One region of the Colwellia sp. RE-S-Sl-9 genome, then DNA from elsewhere that is predicted to be linked to it. Evidence: riboswitches for the same ligand, from Rfam matches in the RefSeq annotation. Region 1 holds a riboswitch; the other holds the start of a gene.
What was found. A riboswitch is a leader RNA that binds a small molecule or an ion and turns the genes downstream of it on or off. The one in region 1 is predicted to bind cobalamin.

Region 1 (6,865 bases):
TTTTCTCTTCAAATTTAGGACGTGCCGTAAACAGTGCTCAAATATGTAAACAAACGCTTGGCGTAAACACCCAAGTAAAATCTAGCCTTACCGAAAGGCATTTAGGCTATTGGCAAGGTAAGCAAATAACAACCTTATCGAAAGATCCTAATTATGTTGAGCTATTGCAGAAATTTACTGAGCTAACACCTCAAGGTGGAGAAAGCGCTGTAACTTGTGGCGAACGTATTTACAAAGCACTTGAAAAAATAGCGATAGAATATAAAACAGCTCATATTTTAGTGATTTTTCATGGTGAGGCTCTGCGTTGTTTTTATGGTTATATTGGTAATAATTCGAATATGAATGCCTACGACTTATTTAAAAATGGTTCTATTAACAAACTAACTTATGAGCATAACACCTCAAGTTTTCATTTAACGCCATCGACCTAAGCTAAATTGCTCTATAAAAAGGAAAGAAAGTGACATTTAACGAACTTACTTTATGGTTGTTTTCTACACTGCCTTTTTATACGCTAACATTAACAATTATTTTAGCTTTATTACTTGATAAGTACTTAGGCGAAGCTCGTCAGTATCATTACTTAGTGGGCTTTGGTTGGCTTGCTCAACAAATCGAAAAACGTTTAAACACCTTTCAAACCGATAAAAAATCAGACGAAACACAGCCATTACGCTTCAATATAAAAAAGGCATTATTAGGCTCACTCGCATGGGCTATTTTAGTGCTACCTATTCCGTTACTTTATTGTTTATATCTCAATCATTTAACTTGGTACTGGCAAATATTATTAGACGCTATCGTGCTTTATTTAGCCATTGGCCTAAACAGTTTGTATCAACATGCTATGCAGGTTTACCAACCGCTAAAAGAAAATAATTTAGTACAAGCAAGGTACTTTACTGGTTACCTCGTTAGTAGAGAAACGGCTGAACTAACGCCTACTGAAATGTCGCGAGCAACGGTTGAGTCTATGTTAGAAAATGGCCACGACTCGGTTATCGCATCGATAGTTTATTTTATTATTGGCGGTGCACCGCTAGTTATTTTTCATCGTTTTGCCAATACGTTAGATGCAATGTGGGGCTATCGTACATTACAATTTAACTCTTTTGGTTTCGCCAGTGCTCGGCTTGATGATGCATTAGGATTTATTAGTGCAAAAATATGCACCTTGTTATATGCCATTCAAGATACATTCCTTACAGCATTAGCAAACGCCTATAAACAAGGTAATACATACAAAAGCCATAATGGCGGCTGGGTTATGGCAGCCGGTGCAACCGTGATGAATAAAAAGCTAGGTGGCACAGCGCAATATAATGGTAAAATAGTTGAATCGGTTACTTTAGGTTGTGGTGAAAATATAACAGTTGAAGATATTCCTAAAAGTATCTTAATTGTGAAGCGAGCCGCTATAATACTCACGTTAATCGTATTGTTATGGCAAACAGTTAACCTACTTTTAAACATCATATAATATTCAAATATGAGTGAGAACTTTTCATGGCGCTTATCCACGGCGGACAGCTTCAGCAAATAGCTAACCAATATAAAATACCTGCAGAACAATGGCTTGATCTATCCACTGGCATTGCACCAACCAGCTACCCTATTCCAAATATTCCATTAAGCATATGGCAAAATTTACCCCAAAGTAATAACGAGTTATTAGCTGCGGCTAAACATTATTACCAATGCAAACACGTAACCGTAACCAACGGTAGCCAAGCCATAATAAAAGCACTGCCTGAATTGTGGCAGCTAAAAAATAGCACTTCTCAACATGTTTACCTACCCAAATATGGCTACAAAGAACATGCTCAAGCATGGAGAAAATCTGGCTACGAGTTACATTTTTATTTAGATGAGTTACCACCAATAGATACTATTTACCTGAACAGCGTGCTGGTTATTATTAACCCAAATAATCCCACAGGTAAGTTATTTACACGTAAAATAATCATGCAATATCAAACATTAATGCAAGAGCTTAATGGTTTGTTAGTGGTTGATGAAGCTTTTATGGATGTAATAACAGATGATCATTCTATTTGCTCGCAGGTTGAAAACAGCAATACATTAGTATTTCGCTCTTTTGGGAAATTTTTTGGTTTAGCGGGTATCCGTATTGGCTTTTTAGTGGCGAATAAAAATTGGTGCGATATATTTAACGAGCATTTAGGGCCTTGGCAAGTGAATGGCCCAGCGCAGGTTGTAGCCCAACACGCACTAAAAGATACCGATTGGCATCAACAGCAAAAACAACAGCTACATATATTGCGAAAAAAGCAAGAAGCCCTATTATGGCAAGCCTTTGGTAGCGAAGTGATAGCCGAAATTAAAGGAAGCGATTTATTTTTGACCCTAACCTTTAATAACACTAAAAGCGCTGAAAAAATATATGAATTATTATGCCAACAAGCTGTTTACGTTCGCCTAACCGACGAAAAAGATAAATTAAGATTTGGTATCACAACAGAAGATAAATTAGATAAACTTTTTAATGTGTGTCATTCAATAAAGTAAAAAAGAATAAAAAAAAGGTTATTAACTATTGGGGAATAGCTAATAACCGGAGATAAAAGTTCTACATCATAATAGAGGGAGAGCCTGAGTTTACGCGTCCTGTAACATAAACTCAGGCTTATCAATATCGGTTAGAGTAAGTAGTAGTGGACTCATCCCTAACCAACAACTTAATGATAATCATTCTTATTTAGATTGTAAAGCGTTTATTTGAAATAAACTAAGAAAAACCCCAAAAGAATATTTTTGGGGTTGTGTTTTTAGAGCGCTGTTTATATTAATTTAACGCTACCGTTTATTCACAGCTTAAAAGTTTTGATAAGTAACACCAAAATATACAACGCGATCTTGAGTAAAATAAGTCATAGAGTTTTGATATTGCACATTAAAAGCATTATTAATTTTTGCTGTAACTTTTACACTTTCCGATATGGCGTATTTAATACCTAAATTAACTAAAGAATAGCTATCTAATACTACAGCGTCACCAGAAAAAGGGTAATCATAGCGTTTACCTTTGTATTGAACATCTGCATAAATGTTCGTATTTTCCATTTGTTTACTAAACTTATAATTTGCTTGCTGTTTTGCTCTACGGCCCAATTGTTCACCTGTAGAAGCATCTTCGGCCTTAATGTAACTTACATTAAACTGATGTTGACCACCCAAACCTTTATAAATAACGCCAAGCTCTGCACCTTTTATTTCAGCAGCACTAATATTTACAGGGGTAGTGTTATTGTCTGCATCTTTACCTGTCCACTCGATTAAATTATCGATATCTGTTTTATAGAGATTAAATGTAGTTGATAAATTATCAAATGAACTTTTTATACTTAATTCATAACTCTTTGATGATTCAGAAACCAGATCCGTATTACCTACAAAACCAAATTGAAGAGGATAATATAAATCATTAAAGGTTGGTGCTTTAAATCCTGTACCTACAGATAAACTCACTTGAGTATTATCTAGCACTTGATAACCAATACTTGAGTTATAAGTTACCTCTGATTTAACCCCTTCTACATCATCATAACGTGTTGCTAATTCATAAGATAATTTGTCTTTGCTATACATTACATGTGCAAAAACGCCCGTTGTATCTCGTTCGTCTACAGGAAACTCAGCATCACCTTTCAATGTTTCGCTATAAAAGTCAGCGCCTAAATTCAATAGCCATTCTTCAGAAAGTAAACTGCTATTAATTACTGAATATTGCTTCCTTCTAGAATCAAATGACGAACCGTCATCTTTACTTGTACCATTTCCATGTCTTATATCTGACACTCTATTTTGACCAATGTTAAATTGAGTATCATTTTTTATATCACCAAGGTCCCATTGATAATTCGCACCAATTTTCCAAACGTAATTACTTATTGCACTTTCATTGCCACCAAATGAACTATCATATTCAGTATCGCCTTGATCCACTTGTGTCAACCAATCAACACTCAATGTGTCAGTAATCTTTTGTTGACCATTTATAGAGATAGAATCAAAACTATAACCATCATCATCCGTTTCAGCATCATCTTTAGCATCAAAGCCATTACTTTCTTCATGATCAATATTGATACTTGTATGGCCATCACCATGTTCGATGCCAACGCCAGCATTCAACATTTTGTAACCTTCGCTCCCTAAACTTGCACGAACAAAGTGCTCTCCATCATTAAGTTTACGAGTGAATATTTGAATAACACCACCAATAGCATCAGACCCCCATAAAGCAGCACGAGGACCTTTAACGATTTCAATACGTTCAATTAATTCAGGAGCTAGATCATTGATATTAGTTGACCCTAAGGTTGCAGAACTAATACGAACACCGTTTAGTAGAATTAATGTGTGACTAGAATTAGCACCTCGCATATACACAGATGAAGCCTGACCTCTACCACCCGAAGTTGAAAAATCAATACCAGCAACCGTAGATAAAAGGTCTAAAACAGATTTTGGTTGAACTTCATCAATATCAGCACGATTAATTACAATTTGAGATGCCAATGAGTCATCAATATTCATCGCTGTACGCGATGCCGTTACCGTAATAATATCTAAATCTTTTTCAGCTACGGTTTTATCTACCGCCATAGCAGGCATAGAAATAGCCGTTGTAATTGCTAGTAAAAGAACTGATTTTTTAAATGTGTTTGTTTGTTTAACTTTATGTGTTTGTAGTGCTTTCATGTTTTACCTCGTTAATGATGCCCTCCGCATCATTTGGCAGCCGTGTTTCACGACTTTATTAAATAAATTTAAGCGGTCGGGCTCATACATTTTTTATGTATTTACCGTTGCGGGGGCAGCGAGGAATTTTCATCCTCTTTCCTTAAATTTATTATGGTAAACAGTACTTACTACTTAAATAAGCAGTAAGTACTGTCGTGTTATGAGTAAAGAGTTAAGTTTTATTTATACGTAAAAACTATAAAATAGCTGGAGTATTAACACCTTCTTCGATAATTTTTTGAATTTTTTCTAGTGCTAAGTGATCCACACAAACATCGGCTAAGCGCTCTAATTGCACTTCTCTGTGTTGGTTAATATCAATAACAGGTTGATCTAAAGTTGTGATCCCTAACCAGTCTAAAACTTTCTGGGTAGGTTCTGGGCAATCAAAAAATCCATGTAGGTAAGTGGCTATAATCTGATTGTCTTCAGAAATACAGCCATCTGCGATAGCGTTATCGTTATGCATAATATGCAAAAGAGGATGACTTAATGCTTCGCCAGTCGAAACACCACAATGGATCTCGTAGCCTTGCAATGTGCAAGATTCATCATTTAATTTCATCACAGCAGATACTTGCGTTAAGGTTTTTTCTTGAGTCAGTGTGGTCGTAAAATCAAGTAAGCCCAGTCCTGTTATTTCTTCAACATGAGATTCTATATGTAGGGGATCAAATATCGTTTTCCCTAGCATTTGAAAGCCGCCACAAATCCCCATCACTTTACCGCCGTAACGCAAATGTTGATTAATTTCTTGCTGCCAACCTTGTTCTTTTAAAAATTGAAGATCTGAAGTCACGTTTTTGCTGCCCGGAATAATGATCAAGTCAGCACCTTGTAACGACTGCCCTATTTTTATGTATTGCAGATCAATATTAGGCTGTAAGCGTAACGGATCAAAGTCGGTATGATTACTCATATGAGGTAGTAGCGGAACAAATATCTTAACTTTGGCTTGGCTAACTTTATTGTTTAATGCAACGGCATCTTCAGCGTCTAACGCTAAATCATGTAAGTAAGGCATAACACCTAAAACAGGTTTACCTGTGCGTTCTTCTAACCAGGTTAAGCCTGACTCAAGCAGTTTAATATCACCTCTAAAACGGTTGATAATAAAACCTTTAACTCTGTTTTGTTCCGATTCAGACAATAATTCAAGCGTTCCTACAAGATGTGCAAAAACACCGCCTTTATCAATATCTGCCACAATAATTACGGGACAGTCTACCGCTTCAGCGTATCCCATATTGGCTAAATCATGAGCGCGTAAATTAATTTCTGCGGGGCTGCCTGCGCCTTCTACCACTAATACATCGTACTCGTTAGCAAGGCGTTGGTGCGATTTAAGCACAGCTTGCATGGCTACTTTTTTATAGTCGTGGTACTTACCCGCTTCCATATTAGAAATAGCTTTGCCGTGAACAATAACTTGGGCGCCAGTATCGCTATTGGGCTTTAATAAAATAGGGTTAAAATCTATACGCGCTTCTACTTTGGCTGCTATTGCTTGTAATGCTTGGGCACGACCAATTTCGCCACCGTCTTTAGTTACCGCACTATTTAACGCCATATTTTGTGGCTTAAATGGTGCAACTTTAATTCCTTGATTTACTAAAGCTCTACACAAACCCGCCACTAACGTACTTTTACCTGCGTCAGACGTTGTGCCTTGTATCATGATGGTTTTCATTACTTATCTCCCTTTAAGGTTAAAGGAAGGCCCGCCATAACAAAGTCGACTTTATTGGCTATTTCAGCAATAGCTTGATGTAGCCAGCCTGATTGATCTACAAATTCACGTGATAAATCGCCCATAGGAACGATACCGTGTCCTACTTCGTTACTGACTAAAATAATATGCAGATTTTTATATTTTTGACTGTTAATTAAGCTGGCTAATAATTGCTGTTTTTCGTGTTGGAAATACGCTAAATCGTGATTACATAAACAATTAGTAACCCACAAGGTAAGGCAATCAATTAGAATACATTGGCCCTTATTTGAAGTATTACTTGTTATAAGTTCAATAAGAGAGTCAATCGTAGCAGCTAATAAGAGAGGTGATTCTACCGTTTTCCATTGTGTGGGTCTGTCC
Region 2 (7,672 bases), 1.6 Mb from region 1:
CGATTATTTTTCTATGACAAGCCCTACCTGTAATAATAACGTGCTGCATTGACGGTCTATTTGCTAATACGCTTAACACTTCTTCTAAATCAATATAACCGTAAGTCACCATGTAGGTTAATTCGTCGAGTAATACAATATGAACACTTTCATCGGTGAGGAGCTTTTTCGCTTCAGCCCAAGCTAATTGAGCTGCTGCTGTATCGGCTTCTTTATTTTGTGTTTCCCACGTAAAACCTGTCTTCATTGTGTGGTGCTTTACGCCATGTTGTTTTAATAAATTAAGCTCGCCACATTCCCATGTACCTTTAATAAACTGAATAATACCAGCACTTAATCCATGACCCACAGAACGAGTGATCATGCCAAAACCAGAAGTCGATTTGCCTTTACCATTGCCGGTAATTACCAGTAGTAGACCTTTGTCTTCTGTAGCAGCGGCAATACGCTCGTCTACTTTTTCTTTCAATTTTTGCTGGCGTTTTTTATGATTTTCTTTTTTCTTCTCGTCATCAATCATGTGTTATTCCTCTATTTCTTTTTATTCAAATTCTTCAGGGTTCTGCGATATCGCTTTTAAAGGTGTAGAAATTGTTATTACATTACTATGCTGAGTAGCAGCGGGTGTACTTGAGCTTATATCAGTAAGATTTTTAACCAATGTAATACTACTATTTTTAATGGTTAACTGACTAAAGAGTGCTTTATTATGATATTCAATATTGAGTAAGAGAGCCAAAATCATACGTATAACACCACCGTGGCACACGAGTAATATGCTTTTCCCTGCGTGTGATGTTAATAGTTCACACCATGAGTGTTCAACTCTTTGATAAAAGCTTGATAACAATTCAGCTTTAGGCAGAGGAAACGCGTCTGGTTCACGCCAAAAATCTTCCAACTGTAGCCAAGTTTTTTTACTGTTTTCTGAGTCTCTAATATCATCAAATGAAATGCCATCTAATTGACCAAAGTTCATTTCTTGAAAACACGTGTTAACGTTTATTGGTAACTTGTTATTTTTAGCAAATTGTTGAGCAACGTTTTGACAACGCTGAAGGGGAGACGTTACTACATGGCTAATTTTGTTGATTAAATTTTGTTGTAATTGATTTAATTCAGTTAATATTTTCGTATTTACCTCATCAGTTACACCTATATCTGTTTGACCATATAAGGCAGCAGGCCCGCTCACTTTTCCATGGCGTAATAAATAGATTGTGGTGGTTTGCATAGTGCCTTTTTGCATAAAGGTTATGCCTGAGCAAAGAGGGGAAAACTAGCAAGTATTACTAGGTAGATAAGTAATTCACTTAATTGTTGGCAAGCACCTAAGCAATCGCCAGTATAACCCCCTATTCGTTTTATTAACCATTGTTTAAAACCCGCTCTAAAAATAAAAAGCGTGAGTATTAACAATAAGACTGTAGTTATTGAAAAAAACACCAAAGGGGCAAGGCCAACAATAAAAAGTAATCTTAATTCAAAGGGGCTTTGCTTATTCGCTAAAGGTTTGCTTTTACTGGTATCGGTATCAGCTACATAAGGTAAGTCATATATTAAACTAGCCGCAACCGCTCTTGATAAGGCATACCCCAAAAATAATGAAGGAATTAAATACGCTAGTTGAGCAAGTTCTATTAATACCAATAGCTTTAGCGCTAAAGCCATAAATAAAGTTGCTGCGCCATAGGTGCCTATGCGGCTGTCTTTCATTATGGTTAAACGTTTTTCTACTGTCATACCACCGCCAATACCATCGGCCATGTCTGCTAAACCATCTTCATGAAAAGCACCAGTGAGCAGTAAGCTAAAAACAACCAGTAACGCGATGCTAATAGTATGAGGAAATAAGGGAGAAATAAGGCTAAAAAGTAAGCTTAAAATACCTGCTAATAAAAGCCCTATTAAAGAAAAATAACGGCCAGACTTATTTAAAAGCGCGGGGCTGTAATACATGCTTTGTGGTACAGGTATACGAGTAAAAAAGCTCAGCGCTAAGTAACATAAGTTAAGCTGACGCTTTAAATACCGTCTATATTTATTGTTGCTTGTATACCCGTTACCAATCAAGATGCGTATTTCAGAGCACTTGAGCGATATCAATTCAAGGCAATGCTTTGCCATAATGGTGTACCCTTATCAAAAGTATTAACGACGAAGTGATTTTGCTCAAGCGCTTCTTCGATGGGTCTAAAAACAATTTATACTGCGTTATTAACTTTAGTCAGGTTCCTACACGGATGTAGGACATTAGGGTAACGCAGGAGCAGTTACCGAGAATAACCATGACGTAAATTTAATGCCTTGCATACATGGATGTATGTACTTAGATTTCGTCTGGAACATGAAATCTGTGTCTAAATTGTTTTTAGTTCCACTGAAACCTGCATCTTGAATGGTAACGGGTATATAACTCTTTTGTATGCTCAAACGGTTACACCTGCATCTTCAAAACTTGCCATATTATTGTAAAAAGCAGCTGCTGCCGTTAATAACGGTAATGCGACTGCTGCCCCCGTTCCTTCACCTAGACGTAAACCTAAATTTAGTAAAGGTTTGGCTTTTAAATGGCGCAATAATAGTTGATGACCAAATTCATGAGATTCATGAGCGAAAATTAAATAATCTCTTACATTAGAATTTATTTTACAGGCAACTAGTGCTGCTGTACTTAGGATAAAACCGTCAATTAGTATACAAATTCCGGCTTGTGCTGCCGCTAAAATTGCGCCTGTTATTTCAACTATTTCAAATCCACCCACTTCTTTTAGAACCGTTAAAGGTTCGTCTGAATCAAAACGTGCGAGGGCTTTTTCAATAAGCGTTTTCTTTTTAAAAAGTTGCTCTGCGGTTATGCCTGTGCCTACACCTACGCAAAGATCAACATCTGAATGGGTTAAACGAGCTGTAATTGCCGTAGCTGAACTGGTATTGCCAATTCCCATTTCGCCTAATATAAGTAGGTTAGAGCCATTTTTAATGATGGGCGCTACCACTTGTTCACCATAGCTAAGACCAAGTTCAACTTGTTCCATCGTCATTGCTGATTCATGTACAAAGTTCTTTGTACCAGCCCCTAATCTCATGTTAATTAATCGAGATGAACTATCGGTAATGGGGTCTATAATGCCAGCATCAACGACTTTAAAATCAATATTGTTTACCTTACAAAAACAGTTAATTGCGGCGCCGCCAGCGATAAAATTTTGTACCATTTGGCGAGTTACACAACTTGGTGCAATTGAAACACTTTCTTCACTAATACCGTGATCTCCAGCAAAAACTAAGGCAGTAGGTTTGTTAATTGAAATATGTGAAATAAGCTTATTGCTTTTATTACTTTGAATAAGCGCAAGCTGTAAAGCCGTGCTTTCTAATAAGCCTAAAGAGCCAACAGGTTTGGTTTTTTGATTGATTTTATCTTGAATTTTACTTTCAAATTCAAGATTTAACGCTTTTATTTCCATAAAAAATCTCGCTTACATTTTTCGTAATAGGGCTAAGAAAAACAAACTGCCCATCGCTGAAGTAATAACACCTATTGGTATTTCTTGTCCGCCTAATGCCGTACGCGCAACAACATCTACCCACACTAAAAAACAGCCACCAACTAAGCCTACGGCTATAAATAATTTAGCGCTGGTAATGCCCACAAAAGGCCTAACAATATGTGGGATCATCAAACCAATAAAGCTAATGCCGCCACAATAAGACACAATAACGGCTGTTATTGCAGCACATAAAATAAGGGTAATAACACGCAAGCGTTCAACTTTTACTCCTAAGGTGCGAGCGCTGTCGTCACTGAGTAATAGCGCATCAAGCTGGCGTCCTAATAAAAGTGCAATAAGCGTAGCAATAATAATTACGGGGGATATCAACAGTAGAGCGTTGGTGTCTGCTCTGGCTAAACTGCCCATGAGCCAAAAAATAACGCGGTTACTTGAAAAAGCATCACCGCTGTAAAGAATAAAGGTGGTTAAAGAACTTAATAAGAAGGAAACCGCTACGCCTGCTAACAGTAAGTGCTCAATGCGACGCCAATTATTTTGATATATCACAATTAAAATAAGTCCAACCGCTAATAAAGACCCTAAAAAAGAGGCAAAAGGTAACGAAACAAGCTGCATTGATACCGGTAAAAACTGAGTTAAAGTTGCCCCTAAGCCTGCTCCAGAAACAATACCAAATAAATACGGGTCGGCAAGTGGGTTACGTGTCACGTTTTGCATTAAAGCGCCTGCTAAAGCTAAACCAAAGCCCGCGATAAAACCAAGCAATACCCTCGGAAAGCGTATTTCCCATAAAATGGTATCGTAAATACCTTTTTCACACCCTTGAGTTACACATTGCCATACTGCTTTATGGTTTAATTCAACAACACCAAACCCAATAGAAGACAATAACGTGATAACAACGAGGCTAACAATTAACAAGAGCGAATATTTGTACGGTAGCTTTTTTGTTAATAAGTGATTTTTCATGATTGTAGCCACTTTGATTCGTCATTTACTTGGTTGTTTATACCAGCAAAGGTAATTCTTGTTTTTTGAGTGAAAGGGTTTTTATCAATAGCGCATTCTAGTTTAAATACATCAGTTAAGTTTTCGGCGGTAAATACACTTTCAGGTGTGTCATCTGCTACAAGTTGACCGTTGTTTAACATGAGCACTCTATCGCAATATTGGGCGGCTAAATTAAGATCATGAATAGTGATCAATAAGGTTATGTTGAGGGACTTGGCTAACATTAATATTTGATGCTGATAGTACATATCAAGATGATTCGTAGGTTCATCCATAATCAAAATATCAGGCGCTTGTACAATAGCTCTAGCAATTAATACTCGCTGCTGCTCACCGCCTGATAAAGTACTAAATAATTGATGCTGTTTTTTTATCAGATCAACCTTGATTAACGCTTGTTCAATATTGTGTTTGTCGGCATCTGTATTTATGTCAAACAATCCTTTATGAGGGATAAGCCCCATACCTACAATATCTAAAACAGTTAAGTTGAATGCAGACTCTGAATGTTGGCTAACCACAGCGACTTTTTTGGCTATATCTTTATTATTAAGGTTTTTAAGGGGCTTGCCATGCAAATAAATATTACCAGAATAATCTGAATATTCGCCGTATAAACATTTAAGAAGAGAGGTTTTTCCTGCGCCATTGGGGCCAACGATAGCAACGGTTTCACTTGCTTTTATTTGTAGGTGAATACCTTGAATAACCTTTTTTGGGTTTGCAGACCAAGTAACATTATTTGCTTGTAGAACAAAGGGTGACATATGTGCCTTAACCATAATAGCGAATAAAACATAGCGAATACAATTTTAGGAAATACAAGGACACATCATAAGAAGTCACTCATAATTATATGAGAGATATTCTTAGTTTTTCGCGTTACCCGCACGTTCACTAAAGGCGATTAAGGCAGGTGTTCTGACTTAAGTGTTTAGTGATGTTATTTTAACCGTCACTAAACTCTCTTTACAGTTGCGGGAACAGTTATGGAATTAAGTGGTTGTTAATAAAACTAACCATGTCTTGCACCATATTCCCCTTTAAGTTTTTCCTCTAATAAATAAGAGTAAAAAACACCTTAAAAGCGCCGACATCTTACCACAGTTATTTTTTAATTAAATAACAGTATTTGTTTTATCAATATTTACCAATGCTATGCAACAACCTGCTGTACTTGAAGTTGAAAAACTACGAAAAGTTGCAATGGAAAAGTCAGCAACGGGGAAATTTGGTATTGATGCAAGCTACTGGTTCGAACAAGCAACAGATAGAATAAAGCAGTTAAACAAGTTGAAAACAAACTAAATATATCAGTAATGAAACTAACTGATATATTAAAAATTCAGCGAATAGCTCGTTAATGTTAAGCGCTGATGTTATTTTTATTATAAGTTTTTTAGTTATAGTTATAAGCTACGTCGTGATTAAAGATTTAGATAATCGCATAAAAGATTTAATGGCCGTCTTTAGTCAAGTTAGAAAAGAAAACGATTTAACCGTTAGAACTAAATACATTGATAAAAGTGAGCTAAGCTAAAATTTCATACCTAAAATCAATAAATGATCAACGCTACAGCGTACTTGAACACAGCTTTGAATATTAAGTGGATATTATTTTTTCACTTTTGAAACCGAAGTTGAGCAATGAAATAATGTAAGCCATTCTAAGGTCTAGATATACTTCGTAGTACAATTATCCACATGCCTGCTAAATATATGGGCTTCTATTAATACCGATCTTAAGGCAACATGATGTTCATTAAAAAAATTATAACTATTTGTAAGTTTTTAACTATTCCTTTGTTACTGGGTTTTCCTCTTGCCGTTATTGCTTATCGTTTGCAATTATGGGGCATGGGAACGTCTTTTAAAATCATTCAATTTACAGGGTATGCTAGTATTGTTGTGCTGGTAATAGCGATAGTAATTGGTTTATTTGCGTTTTTTACAAAGCAACAACGTGTGCTTAAAAGTAGTGCTATAGTCGCTATTTTATTAGCTATACCGGCTGTTGGTTTATCAATGCAAGCGGCTAAAGCTAAGTCTTTACCTTTTTTACATCAGGTAAGTACTGACACGGTTAATTTACCTCAATTTAAAGCCATTTTAGCCTTGCGTGGCGAAGGAACTAATCCACTAGAATACGACAGCGAAAAATTAGCTCCGTTACAACAAAAAGTTTATCCAGAACTACAACCCATTGTAAGCATCTTGAACACAGAGCAAGCGTTTAATAAAGCTATTGATACGGCGATAAAATTAGGCTGGGAAATTGTTGCTAAAGATATTAAGCAAGGAATGATTGAAGCAGTTGATACCAGTTTACTCTGGGGTTTTAAAGACGATGTAGCTATTCGTATTCAAGCAACGGATACAGGAAGTAAGATAGATCTACGATCCATTTCTCGTATTGGTGGAACAGATCTTGGAGCTAATGCCAAACGTATAAAAAGCTTTATATCATCATTTTAATTATGCTTTTAACTAGGTTTGTTGATCTTTCAGGGGGCTGAAAAAACAATCTTGATAGATCAACAGATCCTAGGGTATTTTATCTTTTTACAATCAAATAAATAAGCAAAACCACTCACTTCTACTTTCGTAATTATACTATCACGTTTAAAGATTGAAGCTTTCAGTAAAGAAGGCGACTCCATTATTCTACCTTGCTCAAACGTGTAGTGTTGGCCATCTATAACCTTATACTTATCTAAATAACAGGCGAGAGCACCACAAGCGCTACCCGTAGCAGACTCTTCAGGAATACCAAATAAAGGTGCAAAGTTTCGACAGCTGGCTGTTAAACTATTTGAATTACTTTCTGAGATATTTTTTTGGGCTGGAGATAACTCAAACAGGTGAATGCCAATCGCATTATATTTTTCACTAAAACGCGATATTTTATCTAAATCAGGCACTATTGAATCTAAAGTTCCAAAGGGTACAGGTATTATTACATCAGCTAAGCCCGTTGAAATAATTTCACAAGGTAGATTAGTCGTAGCAAATAACGTTTCAGAAATATTTAATAACTCAGCTACTTCTTTGCTTTCAACTACACCTAAATATTGCGGGAGTGTTTGTTCCATATTCACTAAGGTATCAGTGGCCACTTTTACCTTTAACTTTCCCGCTTTAGT

Region 2: another riboswitch for cobalamin. It lies ahead of ACM9HF_RS09645 (ABC transporter ATP-binding protein); the one in region 1 lies ahead of ACM9HF_RS16575 (TonB-dependent receptor domain-containing protein).

Annotation. Positions count from the first base shown of each region.
Region 1 covers NZ_CP182631.1:3,817,979-3,824,843, reverse strand. Annotated here, with positions in the region: gene ACM9HF_RS16590 (histidine phosphatase family protein) at 1-434, shown strand, start outside; gene ACM9HF_RS16585 (cobalamin biosynthesis protein CobD/CbiB) at 464-1,483, shown strand; gene cobD (threonine-phosphate decarboxylase CobD) at 1,510-2,532, shown strand; gene ACM9HF_RS16575 (TonB-dependent receptor domain-containing protein) at 2,839-4,728, opposite strand; cobalamin riboswitch at 4,783-4,911, opposite strand; gene ACM9HF_RS16570 (cobyric acid synthase) at 4,967-6,460, opposite strand; gene cobU (bifunctional adenosylcobinamide kinase/adenosylcobinamide-phosphate guanylyltransferase) at 6,460-6,865, opposite strand, start outside.
Region 2 covers NZ_CP182631.1:2,251,709-2,259,380, reverse strand. Annotated here, with positions in the region: gene cobO (cob(I)yrinic acid a,c-diamide adenosyltransferase) at 1-520, opposite strand, end outside; gene ACM9HF_RS09665 (histidine phosphatase family protein) at 542-1,249, opposite strand; gene ACM9HF_RS09660 (adenosylcobinamide-GDP ribazoletransferase) at 1,255-2,127, opposite strand; gene cobT (nicotinate-nucleotide--dimethylbenzimidazole phosphoribosyltransferase) at 2,430-3,470, opposite strand; gene ACM9HF_RS09650 (FecCD family ABC transporter permease) at 3,483-4,487, opposite strand; gene ACM9HF_RS09645 (ABC transporter ATP-binding protein) at 4,484-5,296, opposite strand; cobalamin riboswitch at 5,424-5,628, opposite strand; gene ACM9HF_RS09640 (nitrate- and nitrite sensing domain-containing protein) at 5,652-5,837, shown strand; gene ACM9HF_RS09635 (DUF1499 domain-containing protein) at 6,282-7,004, shown strand; gene ACM9HF_RS09630 (PhzF family phenazine biosynthesis protein) at 7,064-7,672, opposite strand, start outside.